One region of the Pseudoalteromonas sp. '520P1 No. 423' genome, then DNA from elsewhere that is predicted to be linked to it. Evidence: predicted binding sites of a transcription regulator. Region 1 holds the regulator's gene; the other holds the start of a gene.

Region 1 (10,897 bases):
ATTGATTCACATTGATAGGTTCAGCAAAATTTACATAACCTCGGCCATAATTTTTAAGGTTTTTAATGGCTTTAAAAATACCAAATACAGATTCGTTCTTTTTATTGTCACCAGCAAGCTCTTTTAGGTAAGTGCTTACTTCCATAACATGCTCATAACCTATATAAACAGGCACGATAGAAACCGGTCTATCTAAGTCTCTAAGCATAGCTTGTATCGTCATAGCTAACATGCCGGTTTTAGGTGTTAGTAACCTGCCTGTTCTACTGCGACCGCCTTCAGTATAAAATTTAACTGAATGACCTTTGTTAAATAACTGGAAAAGGTATTCTTTAAAAATACTAGAATAAAGTTTATTACCTTTAAATGAACGACGAATAAAAAAGGCGCCACATCGTCTAAATATAGGTCCTGCAGGCCAAAAGTTAAGGTTAACACCAGCTGCGATATGTGGTGGTACTAACCCTTGTTGATAGATCGCATGGGTTAATAATAAATAATCCATATGACTTCGATGGCAAGGGACATAAATTATTTCGTGACCTTTTTGTGATAATTCATTAACTTGCTCAATATTTCTAACGTCAATGCCATTATAAAGTTTGTTCCATAACCAAGTTAATATTCTGGCAAAAACGCGTATCACTGCATCGTTATAATTGGCTGAAATTTCATTGAGTTGCTTTAAAGCGTTTTCTTGTGCTTTTTCATTACTGATATTCTTACTTTTAGCTTCATCAGCAATGGCTTTTTTGATGTTTTTTGAGGCTAAAAGGCCTCTAAATAGCTTATCTTTAGAAGGAAGTTTAGGGCCTGTTGCAGCAAGCTTTTGACGTTGAAAATGTGCACGTGCAACACGAATTAATTTATGAGGTAAATCATCGGTAGCATGTTTTTTATTGAGTAACTCTCTTGCATCAACAGCTTGGCTAAAGCGAATCATGTTATCTCTACCAGAAAATATTACAACGAGTAACTTTCTTAGCCAGCTAGGACTTAACGAGTGCGATAATAAAGTACCTAAACCTGGCTTTTCTTTACCTGGGTCTCTGCCCCATAATATGGTGACTGGAATAATTTGCACCGTTTGTTCTGGGTTTTCTCGCAAAGCTTTAAATATTATTTCACCTTGCTCTATCGCATTTGTTTTTTTTCTTTTTGAGCCAAATAAAGGCGCCGGATTTGATAATGGGATTAAGCCTGGCAGCGAGTAGTCACCTAAGATCTGATTTTTTCTTGGGTTAGGTAAACCTAGCTTTTTACATTGATGACCTAACGCAGCTAAATCGCTTTGAGAATTAAGTCTTGTAATGTAAAAGGTCGGCAAATTGGTTTTAAGGCCTAATTGTGAGCAAGGGTCTTCAGGAAATAATTTGCTTTTTACAAAAATGCTATTTGTTAACTTTGCTAGAAAGTTAAACCCTGTATTTATAAAAGAAAAAAACGCCATTGGTCCACCTAAGAAAAAAGTTTGCGCAAGGATATCAGTAATTCAACATTTATTATAGAACTGGACAGACCATTAAGCTTTATCAAGAGTAAAATATCTTTTAAATACTTGTTTGCCATTTTAAAATAACTGTATATACTCACAGTAACATGTACTGTATGGAAACCCAGTTGTATGCGACCGTTAACAAAACGACAAACACAAATTTTAGAACTAATTAAGGTATTTATCAAAGATACCGGTATGCCTCCTACAAGGGCTGAAATAGCGCAATCTCTCGAGTTTCGTAGTGCAAATGCAGCTGAAGAGCATTTAAAAGCTTTAGCTAAAAAAGGTGTTATTGAAATGGTGCCGGGTGCTAGCCGAGGTATTCGCGTAGTTGAAGACGAACAACCTGAGCAACTTGGTTTACCTTTAATAGGCCAGGTCGCTGCTGGTTCACCGATACTTGCACAAGAGCATGTTGAAAGCCATTACGAAGTTTCAGCTGAATTATTTAAACCTGCTGCAGACTTTTTATTACGCGTAAATGGCATGAGTATGCGAGATATCGGCATAATGGATGGCGATTTATTAGCGGTTCATAAAACCCAAGTTGCAAATAATGGACAGGTTGTCGTTGCTCGTGTAGGCGATGACGTAACCGTTAAACGCTTTGAAAAAAAGGGCAGCCAAGTACTTTTGCATCCTGAAAACGAAGACTTTTCTGATATTGTAGTTGATTTAGAAAGTGAGTCTTTTGACATTGAAGGTTTAGCAGTTGGTGTTATAAGAACAGCCGATTGGATGTAATATAAATTTAATTAAATGTATACCAATTCCAATAAATATGTGAACAATCTTAATGGTCTAAATATACAATAGCTACGTTGCTTTCAATCCCAATAGCCAGCTATTGCTCAATCAAGCGCCTTGCTCTTGAAAACTTATCCTAATTTATATTAGATCACTAACTTAATAGAATTGGTATTACACAAACTCATTAACGCTAATATTATTTAATAAATGAATATTAGCGTTTTTTATTATTTTTAAAATCATATTGTTACAAAAAAAACTCTTCAAATACAATTAATGCCAATAAAAATCAATTAAACACTGTTTTGCAATAATTAATATGCTTTTTTTAGGCTGTACCCCTTATATTTATGGCTTTCGACTAGAGCCCTCTTCTTGAATTTTTCTAATTAACTTACTGATTTAACAAATTTATCAAAAATATCTATGTTATTTTTTTGTTAAAACTTGAACAAATAACAATCATGGACTATTTAGTTATAGAGCTGTTTAAAATAAAATTTATTTAAAGCGGTAATAAAAAATATATCAAAATAAATACCAATTATAATAGTGAAATGGCAAAAGCATTTGAAGTTTAATTTAATTACCTGGTCTGAGGTGGTTTTATTCGATTGATATTTTAACCATTTCTTTGCTTTAAGCATAAAAGGAGATGTCACATGGGTGTCGTGCGCTTTACCTTGTGGCTTATATTGCTTATCCCTCAATTAAGTTTTGCAAATAGCTCGCTTAATATGAGAACTGGAGTAACCGATATAAGTGAAAACGTTTATCAACTGCATATGATCATTTTTATGATTTGTTGTGTGATAGGTATAATTGTCTTTGGCCTGATGTTTTGGGCTATATTCCGTCATAGAAAATCAAAAGGGGCAAAGCCAGCCCAATTTCATGAAAGTACAAAAATAGAAATATTATGGACTGCAATTCCTTTTATTATATTAATAGGTATGGCTGTGCCAGCTACTAAAACATTGATTGCTATGGAAGATACTTCAAAAGCAGATCTGACTATAAAAATAACCGGATCTCAGTGGAAATGGCACTATGAATACCTGACTTATGAAGGTAAAAAGGGAGACGTGGATTTCTATTCCATTATGTCTACTTCACAAGATCAAATAGCCAATAAAGAAACTAAAGGAGAACATTATTTACTTGAAGTAGATAAACCTTTAGTGATCCCAACAGATAAAAAAGTACGCTTTTTAATGACGTCAGATGATGTGATCCACTCATGGTGGGTACCTGATTTCGCAGTAAAAAAAGATGCTAATCCCGGATTTATCAATGAAGCTTGGACCCGTGTAAATACCCCAGGTACATATAGGGGTCAGTGTGCAGAGCTATGTGGCAAAGACCATGGCTTTATGCCAGTTGTTGTTGTTGCTAAAGCGCCAGCTGAGTTTGATGCCTGGCTAAATGAAAGTCAGCAAGAAAAACAAAATGCAGCTCAAGCTGATCAAGCTTTATTATCTCAAACTTTATCAAAAGAAGAATTAATGACTTTAGGTCAACAGGTTTATATGTCTAGCTGTGCAGCATGTCATCAGCCTACTGGGTTAGGGATTCCAGGTGTATTCCCAGGATTAAAAGCAAGCCCAATCGCTTTAGGCGATGTAAATGCACATATCGATGTGGTTTTACATGGTACGCCTGGGACTGCAATGCAAGCATTTGCGAAACAACTTACTTTAAAACAGTTAGCTGCAATTGTAACTTATGAGCGTAATGCTTGGGGTAATGATACGGGTGATTTAGTACAACCTAGCCAAATTAAAACCAGATTAGGGGGTGATGAATAATGAACTCAATTACTCAAGATCAAAAAGATTCTCAAGAGCAAACAAATGCGCATGAAGGAGCGATCATATCAGATCATGATGGTGCGCACGCAGAGGATCATCATGGTCCTGCTAAAGGATTTAAACGTTGGTTATATACAACAAACCATAAAGATATAGGATCAATGTATTTGATCTTTTCATTGGTTATGTTTTTAGTGGGTGGCACCATGGCTATGGTGATCCGGGCTGAGTTATTTCAGCCTGGTTTACAATTAGTCGATCCCCACTTCTTTAATCAAATGACAACTGTGCATGGTCTTATTATGGTGTTTGGTGCCGTCATGCCTGCTTTTGTTGGTCTAGCCAACTGGATGGTACCTTTAATGATAGGTGCGCCAGATATGGCACTACCAAGAATGAATAACTGGAGCTTTTGGATTTTACCATTTGCTTTTGCTATTTTACTTGGATCATTATTTATGGAAGGCGGTGGCCCTGCTTTTGGTTGGACTTTTTACGCACCACTTTCAACAACATATAGTAATGATAATACCGCTTTATTCGTATTTGCAGTGCATATAATGGGTATAAGTTCAATAATGGGCGCAATTAATGTGATTGTAACCATAGTGAATATGCGTGCTCCGGGCATGACTTGGATGAAGCTGCCATTATTTGTTTGGACTTGGCTAATAACCGCATTTTTATTAATAGCAGTTATGCCGGTACTTGCTGGTGTTGTTACTATGGTTTTGACCGATAAATATTTTGGTACTAGCTTCTTTAATGCCATGGGCGGTGGTGACCCCGTTATGTTTCAGCATATATTTTGGTTCTTTGGTCACCCTGAAGTTTATATTATGATTTTACCTGCATTTGGTATCGTCTCTTCAATTATCCCTGCGTTTTCTCGTAAAAAACTCTTTGGTTATGCATCTATGGTATATGCCACAGCCTCTATCGCATTTTTATCATTTATCGTTTGGGCACATCATATGTTCACAACGGGCATGCCATTAGCGGGTGAGTTATTTTTCATGTATACCACTATGTTGATCTCGGTTCCTACTGGGGTGAAAGTCTTTAACTGGGTGGCAACTATGTGGCGAGGCTCTTTAACTTTTGAAGTGCCCATGTTGTTTGCGATTGCATTTGTGGTGTTATTCACTATAGGGGGGTTTTCAGGGTTAATGTTGGCAATTACGCCCGCCGACTTTCAATACCATGATACCTATTTTGTGGTGGCACATTTCCATTATGTATTAGTGACGGGGGCAATATTCTCCATTATGGCAGGAGTGTATTATTGGCTGCCAAAATGGACTGGCAATATGTTTAATATTGCACTAGCAAAATGGCATTTTTGGCTTTCTTTAGTATCAGTAAATGTATTGTTTTTCCCTATGCACTTTGTTGGTTTAGCGGGAATGCCGCGTCGTGTACCAGATTATGCGCTGCAGTTTGCTGATTTTAACGCCATTATTAGCATCGGTGGTTTTGCATTTGGCTTATCACAATTACTATTTGTGGCTGTGGTTTATAAGTGCGTTAAAGGTGGCGATAAAGTACCTGCAAAGGTATGGGAAGGTGCTGAAGGGCTAGAGTGGGAAATTGATTCTCCCGCACCATATCATACCTTTGAAACACCACCAAAAATCAAGGATTAGACAATGACGAGTCAGGAGAAATTAATCCGAAAATTAGCTTTTGCCTGTATTGGTATGTTTGGTTTTGCTTTTGCATTAGTGCCGCTATATGACGTGTTTTGCGATATCACAGGACTCAATGGTAAGCCTAGTTTAGAGCAAGCCAAAGTGAGCGATATGATCGATAAAAGTCGTATAGTTGATGTGGGTTTTATTACTCACATTCAAAACCAAGCTCCTTTTAAGGTATCTGCTGATCAAGCTATTATTTCAGTACAACCTGGCGCTATGAGTAAGGTGGTGTTTAAAGCAAAAAATGTGAGTAATGAAAATCGCTTGATGCAAGCTGTGCCTTCTGTATCACCGGGACTTGCTGCTAAATATATGCATAAAATTGAGTGTTTTTGTTTTGATCAACAAGCATTAGCACCTGGAGAGGAAGCTGATTTGGCTCTGATGTTTTATATAGACACAGCACTCCCTTTAGAATTTGAAGAATTAACTTTGTCCTACACCGTATTTGATATAACAAAAAGCGGTCAAATGGGTTCAACCCAAGGAGCAAGTAAATGAAAGAACAATATGAAAAGTATTACGTACCAGCACAAAGTCCATGGCCATTTGTGGGTGCTGTTGGCTTATTTTTTATAGCCGTTGGTGCTGGTTTAACCGTAATGCAAATGGGGAAAGAAGCAAGCTCTGGCCAATATGTATTATTAGTCGGGGTTTTAGTGATCCTTTATATGTTATTTGGGTGGTTTAAAAATGTAATAGATGAATCTATGGCAGGTTTATACTCCAAGCAATTAGATATTTCTTTTAGGCAGGGAATGGCTTGGTTTATTTTGTCGGAAGTCATGTTCTTTTTTGCCTTTTTTGGAGCATTATTTTATGCCCGAATGTTATCAATACCTTGGTTAGGCGGTGCTGATAATAATGCAATGACCAATGAAGTATTATGGAACGGCTTTGAAGCTGCTTGGCCACTATTAACAACCCCTTCTGGAGAAACAACTCAGGCGATGAGCTGGCAAGGCCTGCCATTAATTAATACCTTAATTCTATTAACCTCATCAATTACTATTCACTTTGCCCATGTCGCGTTAGAGAAAAATAAACGAGGTCAACTTAAAGTATTTATGATGCTAACTGTATTGCTTGGCGTCGGTTTTTTGTTCTTACAAGTTGAAGAGTATATTCATGCATATAATGATTTAGGTTTAACTTTGGAATCAGGTATATATGGCAATACCTTTTACATGCTGACTGGGTTCCATGGCATGCATGTGACGTTAGGAACTGTCATGTTGTTTATCGTGATGCTTAGAATCTTTAAAGGGCATTTTAGTGCTAAAAATCATTTTATGTTTTTAGCCGCGGCTTGGTATTGGCATTTTGTTGATGTGGTGTGGTTAATTTTATTTATGTTTGTATATGTTATTTGATTCTAAATACCGCCTACATTGTAGGCGGAAATTTAATCGCGTAACTAAAACGGGCTTGAATTGGGTGTGATCCAACCAAGCATAATAGCAATAACCATAAATATCATAGCAAGAGCTGAAAACATGACCCTGCGACCTAGTAGCTGAGAGATAGAAGGACCATTAGGGTCATTTTTTAACATAACAAATAACGCTTTAAAAAGATTAAATACGATAAAAACTAATAATAAAACAATAATAATTTTAACTAACATCTTATTCTCCGGAAGTGTCTATGTTGATTAGTTTAAGAAACAAACAATATCAGTTTTCATTTATATCACTAATTTTGGTGATATTGGTAGTATCTTCATGTTTCTATTTAGCTGTATGGCAATTGCAACGAGCTGAAAATAAACAACAAAGGCTAGACTATATAGATGTGATGCAAAATAAAGGCGAGCTTGACTGGGCTAAGCTTGATAGCTTACCAGCAAAGTTTAATAAAACCGGCCTACAATTAAAAACAACAGGCACACTAGATACCCATAAATATTGGTTATTAGATAATAGAACCTTAAATGGCCGCCCTGGTTATGATGTGATCACCATTTTTTACCCTTTAAATAGTCAACAGGCATTGCTTGTCAATTTTGGCTGGATACCACAAGGTAAAAGCCGCAACCAATTACCTAAAGTGCAATTACCCGAGCAAGAGATTGACATCAAGGTGCAGCTTAAACAAGGTGACTTAGCAGGTTTTTATTTAAATGAAGCAGAGCTCACAAATAAAGGTTGGCCAAAGCAAATTCAATTTATTGATATCAAACTACAAACAGAGCAAAGCAGTCAGCCATTAGTTAATTTTATGGCTTATGCAATAGATAAAAATCCGCTCGCACAGCCTCATTATCAAAGTGTTGTAATGCCGCCTGAAAAACATCACGCCTATGCTTTGCAATGGTTGCTTATAGGCGTAGCCGCCTTGGGTATTTTTATATTTGCAGTACGTGGTCAAAATAATAATCAAAAAAATATAAATAAAGCACTAAGTAGTCAAGTTTCTATAGGAGAAGTAAATGACAAATAAAAAAACCATGATCATTTTCATCGTCAGTTTTATCGTGCCATTAGTCTTGGCATATACGGTATTAAAATTAGAGCTAATACCAACAAATACAGTTAACCAAGGAGAGTTTTTATCACAAGAAATAAAGTTAGAATCTTGGGCTGAAATAGAACCGAAGGCTTGGTCTATTGTCTATGTCTCATCAAGGCAATGTAATGATAAATGTGTCACTCGTAGAGCTGAATTAAAAAATGTTCACTTAGCCCTAGGTAAAAATCAAGGCAAGGTAGATTTAGTTTTATTAGGCAAAGAAGAAGTCACTGAGGAAGGCTTTAAAAATTATGTCTATAACAATAATCAATTAAAACAAGACGCTTTATATTTGGTAGATCATATGGGGTTAGTGGTATTGGTTTACCCAATAACCGATGATGAGCAAACAAATAGAATAACTAATAAAGGTTTGATGAAAGATCTTAAAAAATTGTTGAATTATGCTCGTAGCTCTTAATGGGACAATAAAGGAATAATAATAAAAACTTAAAAATAATGATGTTAAGCAGTTGAAGGATTAATAATAATGAATAAAAACATATCTAAATATATTAAAAGTAAATATCAGGCTTTAGTTTTATTTAGCTGTTTATTTGCAGTAGTGGTAGTCGGTTTAGGAGCTTATACAAGATTAAGTGATGCCGGTTTAGGTTGCCCTGATTGGCCCGGGTGTTATGGTTTTTTAACTGTGCCTAAAAATTTAAGTGATATGTCTTTAGTTGAGCAAAACTTCGCCGGTGCAGTGGTTGAAACAGGAAAAGCTTGGAAAGAAATGATCCATAGATACTTTGCTGGCACTTTAGGTTTAATGCTTTTAGCTATCATGCTTTATTCTATTTACCTTTTTAAAAGCCAGTCTGTAAACCCAGCTAAATTAAAGAAACATATCATTCCACTTAAACTACCTATATTTTTAGTCTTGCTGGTAATATTTCAAGCGATATTAGGCATGTTAACTGTGACTATGGCTTTGCAGCCTTTAATTGTAATGGGTCACCTATTAGGTGGTTTTACCATCTTAACTTTATCTAGTTTGTTATATTTTCGTATAACCAGTAAACCTATAGCAGGAGAAAGCACTGCTCTAATAGGTTATTTCTCTTGGTGCCTTATTGCCTTGGTTGTATTGCTGATACAAATTGCATTAGGAGGTTGGCTGGCAGCAAACTATGCTGCACCATATTGTGTTGGTTTACCTTTGTGTTCAGGTGATTGGCAGCAAACATTTTCTATTTTTGATGTATTTCAACTTCCTTCTCCGTCAAGCAATTATGAGTTTGGTGTTTTATCGTCAGAGGTGCGTCAATCCATTCATTTAGTTCATAGATTTTGGGCCATAGTCACAGCAACTGTGATTGTATTTGTCGCTATTCGCATTTGGCTGCAAGCTCAAACGCGTAAAATTAAAAATGCATCTGTGCTTGTTGTTGTTGCTGTAATTTGCCAAATTTTATTAGGTGGCATTTTAGTATATTGGCATTTTCCTATTAGCATCGCATTAGCTCATAACTTAATGGCTGCTATGTTATTAATAAGTTTGATCCGTTTAAGTTATTTCATACATAAGGTACGAGAAGGTACTTCAAAAATAGCAAAGCCGATTTTGTAGGCGGGGCTTAATCCGCGTTATTTATAAGTAAGAATTACAGAATGAAACAATAATAAAAGTCCGTCCCTAATTTTTAGGAGTAGCAAAATGGAAAATACATTAGTACAAAAAACACATTTAAAAAGAGCTGTTAAATCTGCAAGTATTAAAGATTATTTGGAATTATGTAAAATAAAAGTGGTTGCTTTATTAGTACTCACCGCGCTGGTGGGGTTAGCATTAGCACCAGATATGGGCAGAAATATATTACTTCAGAGCTTGAGTTTAATTGGTATTGGGTTGTTAGCGAGTAGTGCTGCGGTGATAAATCACATTGTAGATCATGAAATCGATGCAAAAATGGCACGAACTAAAAATAGACCTGTTGTGAAAGGACGCGTATCACGTAAACAAGCACTCATGTTTTCAGCATCCATTGCTGTGATTGGTTTTGTATGTCTGGTATTGGCAGCTAACTGGTTAACCGCAGGGTTAACCTTATTTGCTTTAGTAGGTTATGCCTTTATCTATACCTTATATTTAAAGCGTGCTACACCACAAAATATCGTAATTGGAGGGTTAGCAGGTGCTATGCCGCCATTATTAGGCTGGGTATCTGAAACAGGTCAACTGGCTGCTGAGCCTTGGTTATTAGTAATGATAATATTTACTTGGACGCCACCACATTTTTGGGCTTTAGCGATACATAGAAGAGAAGATTACAAAAAAGCCAATATTCCTATGTTACCAGTAACACACGGAATTACCTTTACCAAAACTTGCGTATTGCTATACAGCTTATTACTGGCGTTAGTTTGTATTTTGCCTTACTTGATAGGCATGTCTGAATACTTTTATTTAGCTGCTGCAATGGTTCTAAATGGAGTATTTATTTATAAAGCAGCAAAACTAAAGCTATCAAATACATCTGATGGTGCAATGGATTTATTTAAGTTTTCTATTATTCAATTAATGTTACTCTTTATCGCACTATTTATAGATAAAGCAATTATTGCGTAAAAAAATGATGATCAGAATATTATTGATTTTATTAATAGGTTGTAATGTTATTGGGTGT
Region 2 (10,897 bases), 3.0 Mb from region 1:
GCTCAATTCATTTACATTAAATGACATTGTTAACTCCTGCTATTACTTTAATAATTGAGTCGCATCGACTGGTTTACGCTCACTTTCAGAGATTTGAAAAAATGCCATCACACTCACACCAATCAAGCAAGTAATAATATTACCAGGAAATACTTGAATGCTATTTCGCAGCACGCGATTTGCGCTATTAAAATTACGCCTTGCAGCTGAAATATGCGCTTCAACATCAGAATAAGCACGTTGCGCTTCGATCATAGGTTCATTTGATTTTAACTCTGGGTAATTTTCTACAGCAACTATTAAGCCTGACAATGAGTTTTGTAATTGTCCTTCTAATTTAAAGCGTTCATCAATATTTGCTAACCCTTTTTCAGTCTTTAAGACTTGAGAGCGTAAACGCGTTACTTCTTCTAATAAAGACTTTTCATAAGCCATAAATTTATTGGCAATAGCAAGTATGTTCGGAATTAAATCAGTGCGCTTTTTAAGTTTCACATCAATACCTGAAAACGCTTCTTCCATTGCATTTCGTTTGGTGATAATTGAAACATACCAGGAATAAAAAACGATAATCAAAACCGCTAAAACACCAATTCCGATCCAATTATTTGATATAAATTCCAACATACTATTTCCTTTTATTATTTTTATTACCTACTGCAATCAAAACTAGCTAATGAGTAAATTAACTATTAATTTCAAATCAACTTACATGCTAAAAATTATTTATAAATGAATAATTTTTAGCTCAAAGTCATTAAAAACTGTTTTTTCATCGCATTCTAATTCGCCAGCCATTCTGATTTACATCCATTATAAAAACACAACCATCACTAGCACTAAATTTTTTACCATTACTCCATCTAAGAACTACCTGTGACACATCTGGCTGGGTTTTAGTGGACATACGTTTTTCTGTTACAATATAACCACCTGCTTTATCCAACTTTTTTTGTCTTCTTTTTGCCCATTTAACTATCATAGCTTCAACTTTTGCAGCTTTATCACCTTCGAACCATTTTTTTTCAACAAACGTTTTTAGCAGCTCTATATCATTATCTTTTTGTGCATTTTGATAAATATCACATTTTTCGATAAATATCGGATCTTGATTATCTTTTGCAGTGAAACCAACATTAGGTATAGCCTGTGCAGATGAACAAATAGCTAATAAACATCCACCCATTAAAAATTTTTTCATTATTTTCTCCTATAAATTTTTTAGTACCCGCCTTTACCTTCTAATGCTTGTGACATCTGCTGAACAGGTATATCCATTGGTTTTATTTTAAACTGCTCTTGATATGTAAATATGTTTAAAGGTATTGAATGACTTGAACTTTTAGAAAATTTAAAAGTGTAACCTGTTGAAATTTCTTCATAACTTTTGAACAATTCAAAACCTTGATATTTAATAATATGTAACAGTTCTATTGGTAGGTTATCGAAATGACCAATACTTGTTTTAGCTAAAACTTGATAATTAAAAGCTTGTTGTTGGATGAGCGCTAAATCAGCTGGGGTGAGTTGAAGCTCTGACGCCAAGGCAGTTTCAATTCGATACAAAAGCTCACCTTGCTGATAGCCGTTATAAACTCCCATTTTAGCCAGTTCAAACAGAATATTATTATCTTCATCATTACTTGGATCTGCGGACATCTGCATCATGTTATTAATTTGTTCTTGCGTGTCTAGTTTTATGCCTTGCTTTAACATTTGCGCTTTAGCAAATTCAATCGCAACCGATTGAGACATCTTTTGTGCAATGCTTGTTTTCACATTAATGAGATAATGCGCTTTATGATTAATGCCTATTAAAGAAAAATGTTCATTTGGCATTATGAAATCATTTCTAACTGCATTTTCACTAACATACAACACACTTTTACCTATGTTTTTATCTGCTTTGAAAATATCAAATTCAAGCGTAATATCAGCATAAGTTAAAAATGGTTTAAGCAAAAATAATGAACAAAAAAAACACACTATATTTTTTTTCATGGAACTTTCCGCTAGCAAGCATTTAAATAAATCCCGACAATGTCAGTGTCCTAATTAAAATTAAAACACTGAGTCTGGGTTTATAAGTATAAAGGCGACTTTAAAACTAGCTCTACACGTCGATTTTTTTGCATATTTTGCATGGTATTATTAGCAGCATCAGGTGAAACTGGACCAATACCTATTGCATGCAACCTCTCAGGCTTTATTTGATATTTTTGAAACAAAGTATCAACAATAGTATTAGCGCGTTTTTCTGATAGGGATTGGTTATATTGATAAGACCCTTGGTTATCAGTATGCCCAACCACATAGATAGATATTTTTTTATTCTTTTTGAGAAACTTTGCAATTTCATTCAATTGAGGCTCTGAGCCTTTTTTTAAAGTTGCTTTGTCGTAATCAAACTCGATTCCGTATAATGATACACGCCCATTCGTTTTAATTTCTTCGTTTAACTTTTCACTTGCAACATTTAAATTAACCTTTGTAAGTGGTTTAGTTTCTATGATGTCTATCGTCATTTCTAAAGGCAAGTGCGCATATCTTTTATTAAAGTAGCCAGTTAAATAAATATCCCCAGCATCATCTTTTTTTACTGCAGAGAAAAAGTAGTAATTTGACTTTTTGTCCATATTATAAAAATCAAAGCCATGCTTTGTTGCAAAAACAGTATTATCGTAATTGTTGCGTATTAAATAATTACCACACGTTTTAGCTTTACACTGAAAAAGAATATCTATGTCGTTATCAATTAAAGCTTGCTCATAATTTTTCCAGACAAGTAAAGGACTAAGCTTTTTATCCATTTCATAGTTCAAAGTTGTCACTTTGCCAGCAATCGACTTTTTAGCAGGTTTTTTCTTAGCGATATCAAGTATCAAAGGATATTGTTCAAACTCAATAACCGACTGTTTAGTAATATATGCGCTTGGAAAGCGTGTGATTAATGGATGATCTTGTCCACCTTTGGCGTCTTTTTTAGCTGTTTTTAATTTTTTATAATCTAATAAGTTAACTTTGTAATTATCATTAACTTTAATATTTGCTTTGGGTAAGTCTGTAGAAAATATTTGTTCATATGCGATTTTAAGGTTATTTTGGTAATCTAACTTTGCAGAAACCATTAATCCAATTTCTGAGCCTGCTTGCATTTTACTTGCTGAAATGATCGCTAATGATTTATTGTTAAATATATCGTGTCCCTGATAGGTTTTATAACGATATGAGTCAGTATTCGCAAAGCGTTGAAGTAATTTATTACCGCATGTTTTATCAATGCAGTTCACATGAATGTTAAACCCATTACTTTTTAACTCTGTAGCGTAATCTTTAATTAGTTGGCTATAATGAACACCTTTGCCTTTTACTATATATGATGCGCCATAATACTCACCTGAAATTAACTTCGTAAAGTTTTCAGATTTAATATCTGTGTCACGCATGTGTTTATAATCAACATAATTATATTTAGTTGAAGACTCTCTTTTAGAATCTGGATAAGGAGATAAGATCAGGCTTTGACTGTTAGCGTGCGCATAACTCGATGCAAAAACACATACGGCTAGGTAATAAAAAAATTTCACGATACATTCCTTGTACTTTTTATGTCCATTTATATTGCTTAAACCAAAAGTTGCATATCAGAATTGATTTAAGCACCTGATATAATATATAAAATTCATCAAAGATACAAACCTAACAATCAAAGCTAAGTTGCCCTTCTGTATTTTTTTCTGGTTTTATGCCAACACCGACGCCTAACAACCGCACGCTTTTATACTTACCTCTAGCAAACGCTTTTTTTAGCAAAGCAGAAAATACATCAATGGATAAACCATCTGATACTTTATCTGCGGTTGTTGAAACAAAATCTGAAAACTTCACTTTAACGCTTAGTTTACTTATGCTGGTGATTAAGTTTTGTTTCTCTAATCGCCTTTGTAACTCTTCTAATAAGCCTGGTAATTTTTCTAAACATGCTTGCTCTGTGTCTAAATCAAATTCATAAGTATGCTCTACACTCAGTGATTTCCTTACACGCTCAGTGTGTACTTTACCTTGATAGTTACCCGCACATTTTTGGTACAAGTCATAACCAAAATTGCTTAAAGTGCGTAACATCCAATCTTCGCCTTTATCTAATACATCTTTACCCGTTTTTAATTGCAAGGCTGATAAACGCTCAAGAGTCACTTTACCTACCCCTGGTATTTTACCTAAAGGTAAAGATGTTAGGAAATCAGCTATTTTATCTGGGGTAATAATACATTGACCATTTGGCTTATTTTCATCGCTGGCAATTTTGGCTATAAACTTGATTGGGGCCACACCTGCTGATGCCGTTAAGCCTGTTTTATCAAATATCTTTTGTCTTATTTCTTGTGCCATTAACGTGGCACTGCCTGAACAAAGAGGGGAATCTGTAACATCTAAATAAGCTTCATCAAGTGAAAGGGGCTCAACTAAATCAGTATATTGGTGAAATATTTCGCGTATTTGATTTGAAGCTTCTTTATATACCGACATGCGGCCAGGAACTAATACTAGGTGAGGGCATAATTGCAGGGCTTTATAATTAGACATAGCTGAACGTACACCATATTGGCGAGCAATATAGTTAGAGGTAGATATAACGCCTCTTCGGCTCTTGCCCCCTATAGCTAAGGGGACGTCACGCAAAGCTGGATTGTCGCGCATTTCAACTGCAGCATAAAAGCAATCCATGTCTATATGTATAAATTTTTTCATACAGCTATTTTTACTGTTTATTTATACAGTGTCAAATTTAAATAATTTTAAACACAAAAAAACCTCGATAAACGAGGCTTAATAGTCAAACTTTAGTTTGAACTAAAGTATTTGATTATCTTTCCAAGATTGCTCTTTAGCCATGCGTTCTTTTCTACGATCACATGGATCATCACAATCACAAGCTTTTTCAATACCCATGGCACCTAAACCACCACAACTACTTGCCATAGCTTTATTTTTAACCATCATACCTACAGCCATCGCTGCCGCAACAATTACCAGTAAAACAAATGTAAGAACAAAAAGTGACATAACTAGGCCCCTAAAATCACTAAATTGAAAAAGCTAAATTTCGTGGCGTATTATACAGGTAGTACAAAACAATAACTATAGTAATTCAAACTTAGCTCAAAATAGCGTGACTAAAATGCGCGCTATTTTATACTTTATAAGTACGGCGCAAACTGAGGGCTTGAATATGACATTAATCCTTCAGTTGTTTTACTAATAAGGTATACAGCAATATCATTTTCTTCTGCGTATACTTTTGCTTTTTCAGTACCCATGACCGTCAGAGCTGTAGCTAATGCGTCAGCAGTCATAGATGATGGGTGTAAAACAGTGACCGATACTAAATCTTGCTTAATAGGTTTGCCGGTTTCTGGGCTGATAATATGCGCATAAGTCTCGCCTTCTAGTTCGTAGAATATACGGTAGTCACCTGATGTAGCTACACTAATAGTCCCTAACTTCAGCTCTTTATGAACTGCGCGCTGAAATAAAGATGGATCAGGCTGCTCAATTGCAATCCTCCATAAAGCGCCATTGGGTTTAGTACCACTTAGTCTTAACTCACCACCAATCTCAACCATATAGTTGGTATAACCATTAATCTCTAATAATTCAGCGACTTTATCTACACCAAAACCTTTGGCTATCGCTGAGAAACTCAACTCTAATTCTTGGATAGATTTTGTTAAACCTGCATTTGATAAGGATAACTTATCAACACCCATTTTTTCTTTAATACTTTCTAGTTGTTCAGCAGTCGGTACTTTTGTTGGCTGTTTATCTGGACCAAATCCCCATAAATCAATTAATGGTCCCATTGTCACATCAAAAGTTTTAGTACTTTGTGCTAGTCTAATTGATTCAGTCATAACAGTTCTAAAATCTGCTGATAAAGGAAAAACTGTACTTGCTTCTAAACGATTAAATTGACTAATTTCTGAGTCATCTATATAGGTAGACATAGATTGATTAATTTCAGCCAACAAATCTTTTATATCTGAAAATAAATTTAATGAACGAACTTCTGATTCCGGCACAAATACTTTTACAGTAAATGTTGTGCCCATCGTTTTACCTTGTAAAAGCACTTCTTGGAATTTTTCTTTTTTATTATTTGGCTCACAGCCCAACATTAAAAAGAGTGTTAACACCAATAAAAAGCTAAAAATCCATTTTTTATTGAATAAGAATTTATTAGAGATGTAAGAGTCCATCAATATTTCCAGTTTAATTGTCGATTAGGTTCTAATTTATGGAATAAAAATTAATCATTTCGTATTAATTTATTGTGAAATCACTTCATTTTTCACATAAAAGAAGCTTGTTACCAGTATAAACCAGTAACAAGCTTTTTTATAGCTTCAAACTATAAGCTTCTAATTAATAGTCGCTTTAGTTGAGTGTTTTACTTAACCACCAAAGTCATCAAGTAAGATATTTTCATCTTCAACACCTAGCTCTTTAAGCATGCTGATAACAGCGGCATTCATCATTGGAGGACCACACATGTAGAACTCACAATCTTCAGGTGCTTCATGATCTTTTAAGTAGTTTTCTAAAAGAACATTATGAATGAAACCAGTGTAACCTTCCCAGTTGTCCTCAGGTTGAGGATCTGAAAGAGCACAATGCCATTCGAAGTTTGGATTTTCAGCTGCTAATCCGTCAAAATCTTCAACATAGAACATTTCACGAACAGAACGCGCACCATACCAGAAGCTCATCTTACGCTTAGATTTTAAACGCTTAAGTTGATCGAATATGTGAGAACGCATTGGAGCCATACCAGCACCACCACCAACGAATACCATTTCATTATCAGTTTCTTTAGCGAAGAACTCACCAAATGGGCCTGAAATTGTCACTTTATCGCCAGCTTTAAGTGACCAAATGTAAGATGACATTTTACCACATGGTAAGCTTAAGTCTCTTGGAGGAGGCGAAGCGATACGCACGTTAAGCATGATAATGCCTTCTTCTTCAGGATAGTTAGCCATAGAGTATGCACGAATTGTTTCATCATCTACTTTAGACTCTAAATTGAAGAAACCAAAATGTTCCCAGTCACCACGGTATTCAGCAGGTACATCAAAGTCTGCATATTTTACGTGATGTGGTGGAGCTTCAATCTGAATATAACCACCTGCACGGAAAGGAACTGATTCACCATCTGGGATGCCAAGCTTAAGCTCTTTGATGAAAGTTGCTTTATTATCATTTGAGATAACTTCACATTCCCATCTTTTAACACCGAAGATTTCTTCTTCAAGTTCAATTTCCATGTCACGTTTAACATTTACCTGACATGCTAAACGACAACCTTCTCTTGCTTCACCTTTAGTAATATGGTCAAGCTCAGTTGGTAGAATATCACCACCACCAGATTTAATGTTTACACGACACTGACCACATGAGCCACCGCCACCACAAGCAGAAGATACAAAAATACCTGAGTCGGCTAATGCACCTAATAATTTACTACCTGCAGTTGTTTTAATTGCTTTATCAGCGTCTTCATTGATACCGATTGTGATATCACCACTTGGAACTAACTTTGCTTTTGCCATTAAAATAACTAAAACAAGTAGTACCACGATAGCGGTGAACATACCTACGCCAAGAAAAATAATATCCATTTTCTATCGCCCTTTAAAGTGAAATACCAGAGAATGACATAAAGCCAAGACCCATAAGACCAACGGTGATGAACGTAATACCTAAGCCACGAAGACCATCAGGGATATCAGAATATTTCATCTTTTCACGAATACCAGCTAATGTAGCAATCGCAAGCGCCCAACCAACACCAGCACCAATACCATATACAACTGACTCACCAAAGTTATAGTTACGTTCAACCATGAATGCTACTGCACCAAAGATTGCACAGTTAACTGTGATAAGTGGTAAGAAGATACCTAGTGCGTTGTATAACGCAGGGAAGAAGTTATCTAAAGCCATTTCAACAATTTGTACTAAAGCAGCAATAACACCGATAAACGTTAAGTAACGTAAGAAGCTTAAATCAGCTTCTGGGTAACCTAACCATTCAAGAGAACCCGGTGCTAATACAGCGTGGTAAACTAAGTTATTTACCGGTACAGCAATACCTAATACAAAGATAACTGCAACACCAAGACCAATTGCTGTAGTTACTTTTTTAGATACAGCTAAGAAAGTACACATACCAAGGAAGAATGATAATGCTAAGTTTTCTACGAAAACCGCTTTTACAAATAAACTAATATAATGTTCCATTATTATCCCCTTAAGCCTTTTCTACTTGGTCTTTCTTATAAGTACGTAGTACCCATATGAATAAACCAATAATGAAGAAAGAACTTGGTGGTAAGATCAATAGACCCATAGGATGGTACCAACCACCGTCTGCAACTAATGGAATAATTGAAACATCAAATAATGTTCCTTTACCGAATAGTTCACGAATAAAACCAACAGTTAATAGTACTACGCCGTAACCTAAACCATTACCTAAACCATCAACAAATGACATCATAGGACCAGTTTTCATAGCGTATGCTTCAGCACGACCCATTACGATACAGTTAGTAATGATTAGGCCAACAAATACTGAAAGCTCTTTTGCCGTTGCATAAGAGTATGCTTGTAATACTTGGTCTACGATAATTACAACAGATGCGATAATCGTCATTTGAACAATAATACGTACACTTGAAGGTATGTGGTTACGTAGCATTGAAATAAACATGCTTGAAAATGCAGTTACAACCATTACAGCCATAGTCATTATCAAAGCATTTTTTAAGCTTGAAGTTACCGCTAATGCAGAACAAACACCTAGTACTTGTAATGCGATTGGGTTATTAGCAAATACAGGGCCTAACAGCGCCTGTTTGATTTCTTTAGAATCAGCCATTAGTTCAACGCTCCTTTACGAACTTCTGCAAGGAAAGGACCGAAGCCGTTTTCACCTGTCCAGAATTTAAACGTATTATCAACACCGATTGAAGTTAAAGTAGCACCAGAAAGGCCATCTAACTTATTCACGTCATTACCTGTGTAACCTTTAAGTACATCAACAGGAAGCTGTTTACCAGCCCAAGTTGAAACCCATTTAGGGTTTTGAATCTCGCCGCCTAGACCAGGAGTTTCATTGTGCTTGTAAAAGTTAATGTTTTTAACAGTAGTCGTATCAGTATCAAGTGCGATAAAACCAAACATAACACCCCATAAACCATAACCTTGTACAGGTAAAATGATTGTGTTTACTTTGCCATTTTCTTTTACAAAGTACACAGGTGATTCATCAGTCATACGCTGAATACCAGCTTTGTCTTCAATACCTAACTCTTTTAAAGATTTAGATATTTTCTGATCAAATTTGCTTTTTTCAAAATCAAAGCTATTTGGATCAGTATCAACAAACTTACCTGTTTTCATGTTAACTACTTTAGCTTCAACATTTTGACCGAAGATAGCTTGAATATCATCGCCAGATTTCACTTCAATGCCAGCAGCAGCTAAGATATTTGTTTGAACATCTATTGCTTTGTTTAAATCTTGAAGTGGACGAAGTTTAACAGCTGCGCTTGATACTAAAATAGCACACACTAGACATAATCCAACTACAACACCAAGCGTTTTACCGATTGTTTCTTTATTACTAGACATTGCGTGCTAACCTCCGTTTGATATTCGACTGTACAACGAAGTGATCGAATAACGGTGCAAACAAGTTAGCGAAAAGAATTGCTAACATCATACCTTCTGGGTATGCAGGGTTTACAACACGGATCATCACAACCATAAAACCAATTAAAGCACCATAGCACCATTTACCTTTGTTAGTGAAAGCTGCTGATACTGGGTCTGTTGCCATGAAGAACATACCAAAAGCAAAACCACCTAGTACTAAATGCCAATGCCAAGGCATAGCAAACATTTGATTCGTATCAGAACCCACTGCGTTTAGTAGTAAAGAAGTTGCGATCATACCAATCATTACACCAGACACGATGCGCCATGAAGCAATACGTACGTACATAATGAACAAACCACCAATCGCTAAGGCTAAAGTTGATGTTTCACCCATTGAACCTGGAATAAATCCATAAAATGCATTTAACCATGCATTCATATCAGAAAAATCAATCGAACCAATAACACCTTGTGCAAGCATAGTTGCACCAGAGAAGTTATCTACTGCAGTCCAAACTGTATCACCGGAAATTGCTGCTGGATATGCAAAGAATAAGAATGCACGGCCCGATAAAGCTGGGTTTAAGAAGTTACGACCTGTACCACCAAATACTTCTTTGGCGATTACAACACCAAAAGTAATACCTAATGCGACTTGCCATAATGGGATAGTTGCAGGCAGGATCAGTGAAAACAATACTGAAGTAACAAAGAAACCTTCATTTACTTCATGTTTACGAATACCAGCAAATAATACTTCCCAGAAACCACCAACTATAAAGATAGTTGCGTAAATAGGTAGATAATGACATGCACCATAAAACATTTTGGCGCCCCATGCTGATGATGCAGTTAATTCACCACCGAACATTTGGAACAAACCAACCTGCCAGCTATCAGCTAAAACAGCGCCGCCAGCAAGTGCGTCAGCAGCTTGATGACCAATGTTAAACATACCAAAAAACATAGCTGGGAATGTTGCCATCCAAACTAAGATCATAATACGTTTAAGGTCGATATTATCACGTACGTGAGAACCGTTTTTAGTTACGAAACCTGGAGTATAGAAAATAGTTGCAGCTGCTTCGTAAAGCACAAACCACTTTTCGTATTTACCACCTGGTTCAAAATTAGGTTCAATCTTTTCTAAATAATTCTTTAAGCTCATTAT

Evidence for each region. Region 1 encodes LexA, which represses DNA repair genes until DNA is damaged. Its sites were predicted from a motif close to TACTGTATNNNNATACAGTA; they were not measured.
Region 2: the regulator LexA is predicted to act here: its motif matches at 4,764-4,783, upstream of dinB (DNA polymerase IV).

Annotation. Positions count from the first base shown of each region.
Region 1 covers NZ_BBZB01000001.1:283,177-294,073, reverse strand. Annotated here, with positions in the region: gene plsB (glycerol-3-phosphate 1-O-acyltransferase PlsB) at 1-1,450, opposite strand, end outside; gene lexA (transcriptional repressor LexA) at 1,625-2,242, shown strand; gene coxB (cytochrome c oxidase subunit II) at 2,911-4,056, shown strand; gene ctaD (cytochrome c oxidase subunit I) at 4,056-5,705, shown strand; gene PSA_RS01370 (cytochrome c oxidase assembly protein) at 5,709-6,257, shown strand; gene PSA_RS01365 (cytochrome c oxidase subunit 3) at 6,254-7,129, shown strand; gene PSA_RS01360 (DUF2909 domain-containing protein) at 7,174-7,383, opposite strand; gene PSA_RS01355 (SURF1 family protein) at 7,404-8,198, shown strand; gene PSA_RS01350 (hypothetical protein) at 8,188-8,688, shown strand; gene PSA_RS01345 (heme A synthase) at 8,782-9,840, shown strand; gene cyoE (heme o synthase) at 9,928-10,839, shown strand; gene PSA_RS01335 (SCO family protein) at 10,847-10,897, shown strand, end outside.
Region 2 covers NZ_BBZB01000001.1:3,282,979-3,293,875, forward strand. Annotated here, with positions in the region: gene PSA_RS15035 (LemA family protein) at 43-627, opposite strand; gene PSA_RS15040 (hypothetical protein) at 773-1,201, opposite strand; gene PSA_RS15045 (hypothetical protein) at 1,222-2,001, opposite strand; gene PSA_RS15050 (OmpA family protein) at 2,082-3,587, opposite strand; gene dinB (DNA polymerase IV) at 3,700-4,752, opposite strand; gene nqrM ((Na+)-NQR maturation NqrM) at 4,855-5,067, opposite strand; gene PSA_RS15065 (FAD:protein FMN transferase) at 5,202-6,260, opposite strand; gene nqrF (NADH:ubiquinone reductase (Na(+)-transporting) subunit F) at 6,456-7,682, opposite strand; gene nqrE (NADH:ubiquinone reductase (Na(+)-transporting) subunit E) at 7,696-8,304, opposite strand; gene PSA_RS15080 (NADH:ubiquinone reductase (Na(+)-transporting) subunit D) at 8,315-8,944, opposite strand; gene PSA_RS15085 (Na(+)-translocating NADH-quinone reductase subunit C) at 8,944-9,699, opposite strand; gene PSA_RS15090 (NADH:ubiquinone reductase (Na(+)-transporting) subunit B) at 9,692-10,894, opposite strand; gene PSA_RS15095 (Na(+)-translocating NADH-quinone reductase subunit A) at 10,897-10,897, opposite strand, start outside.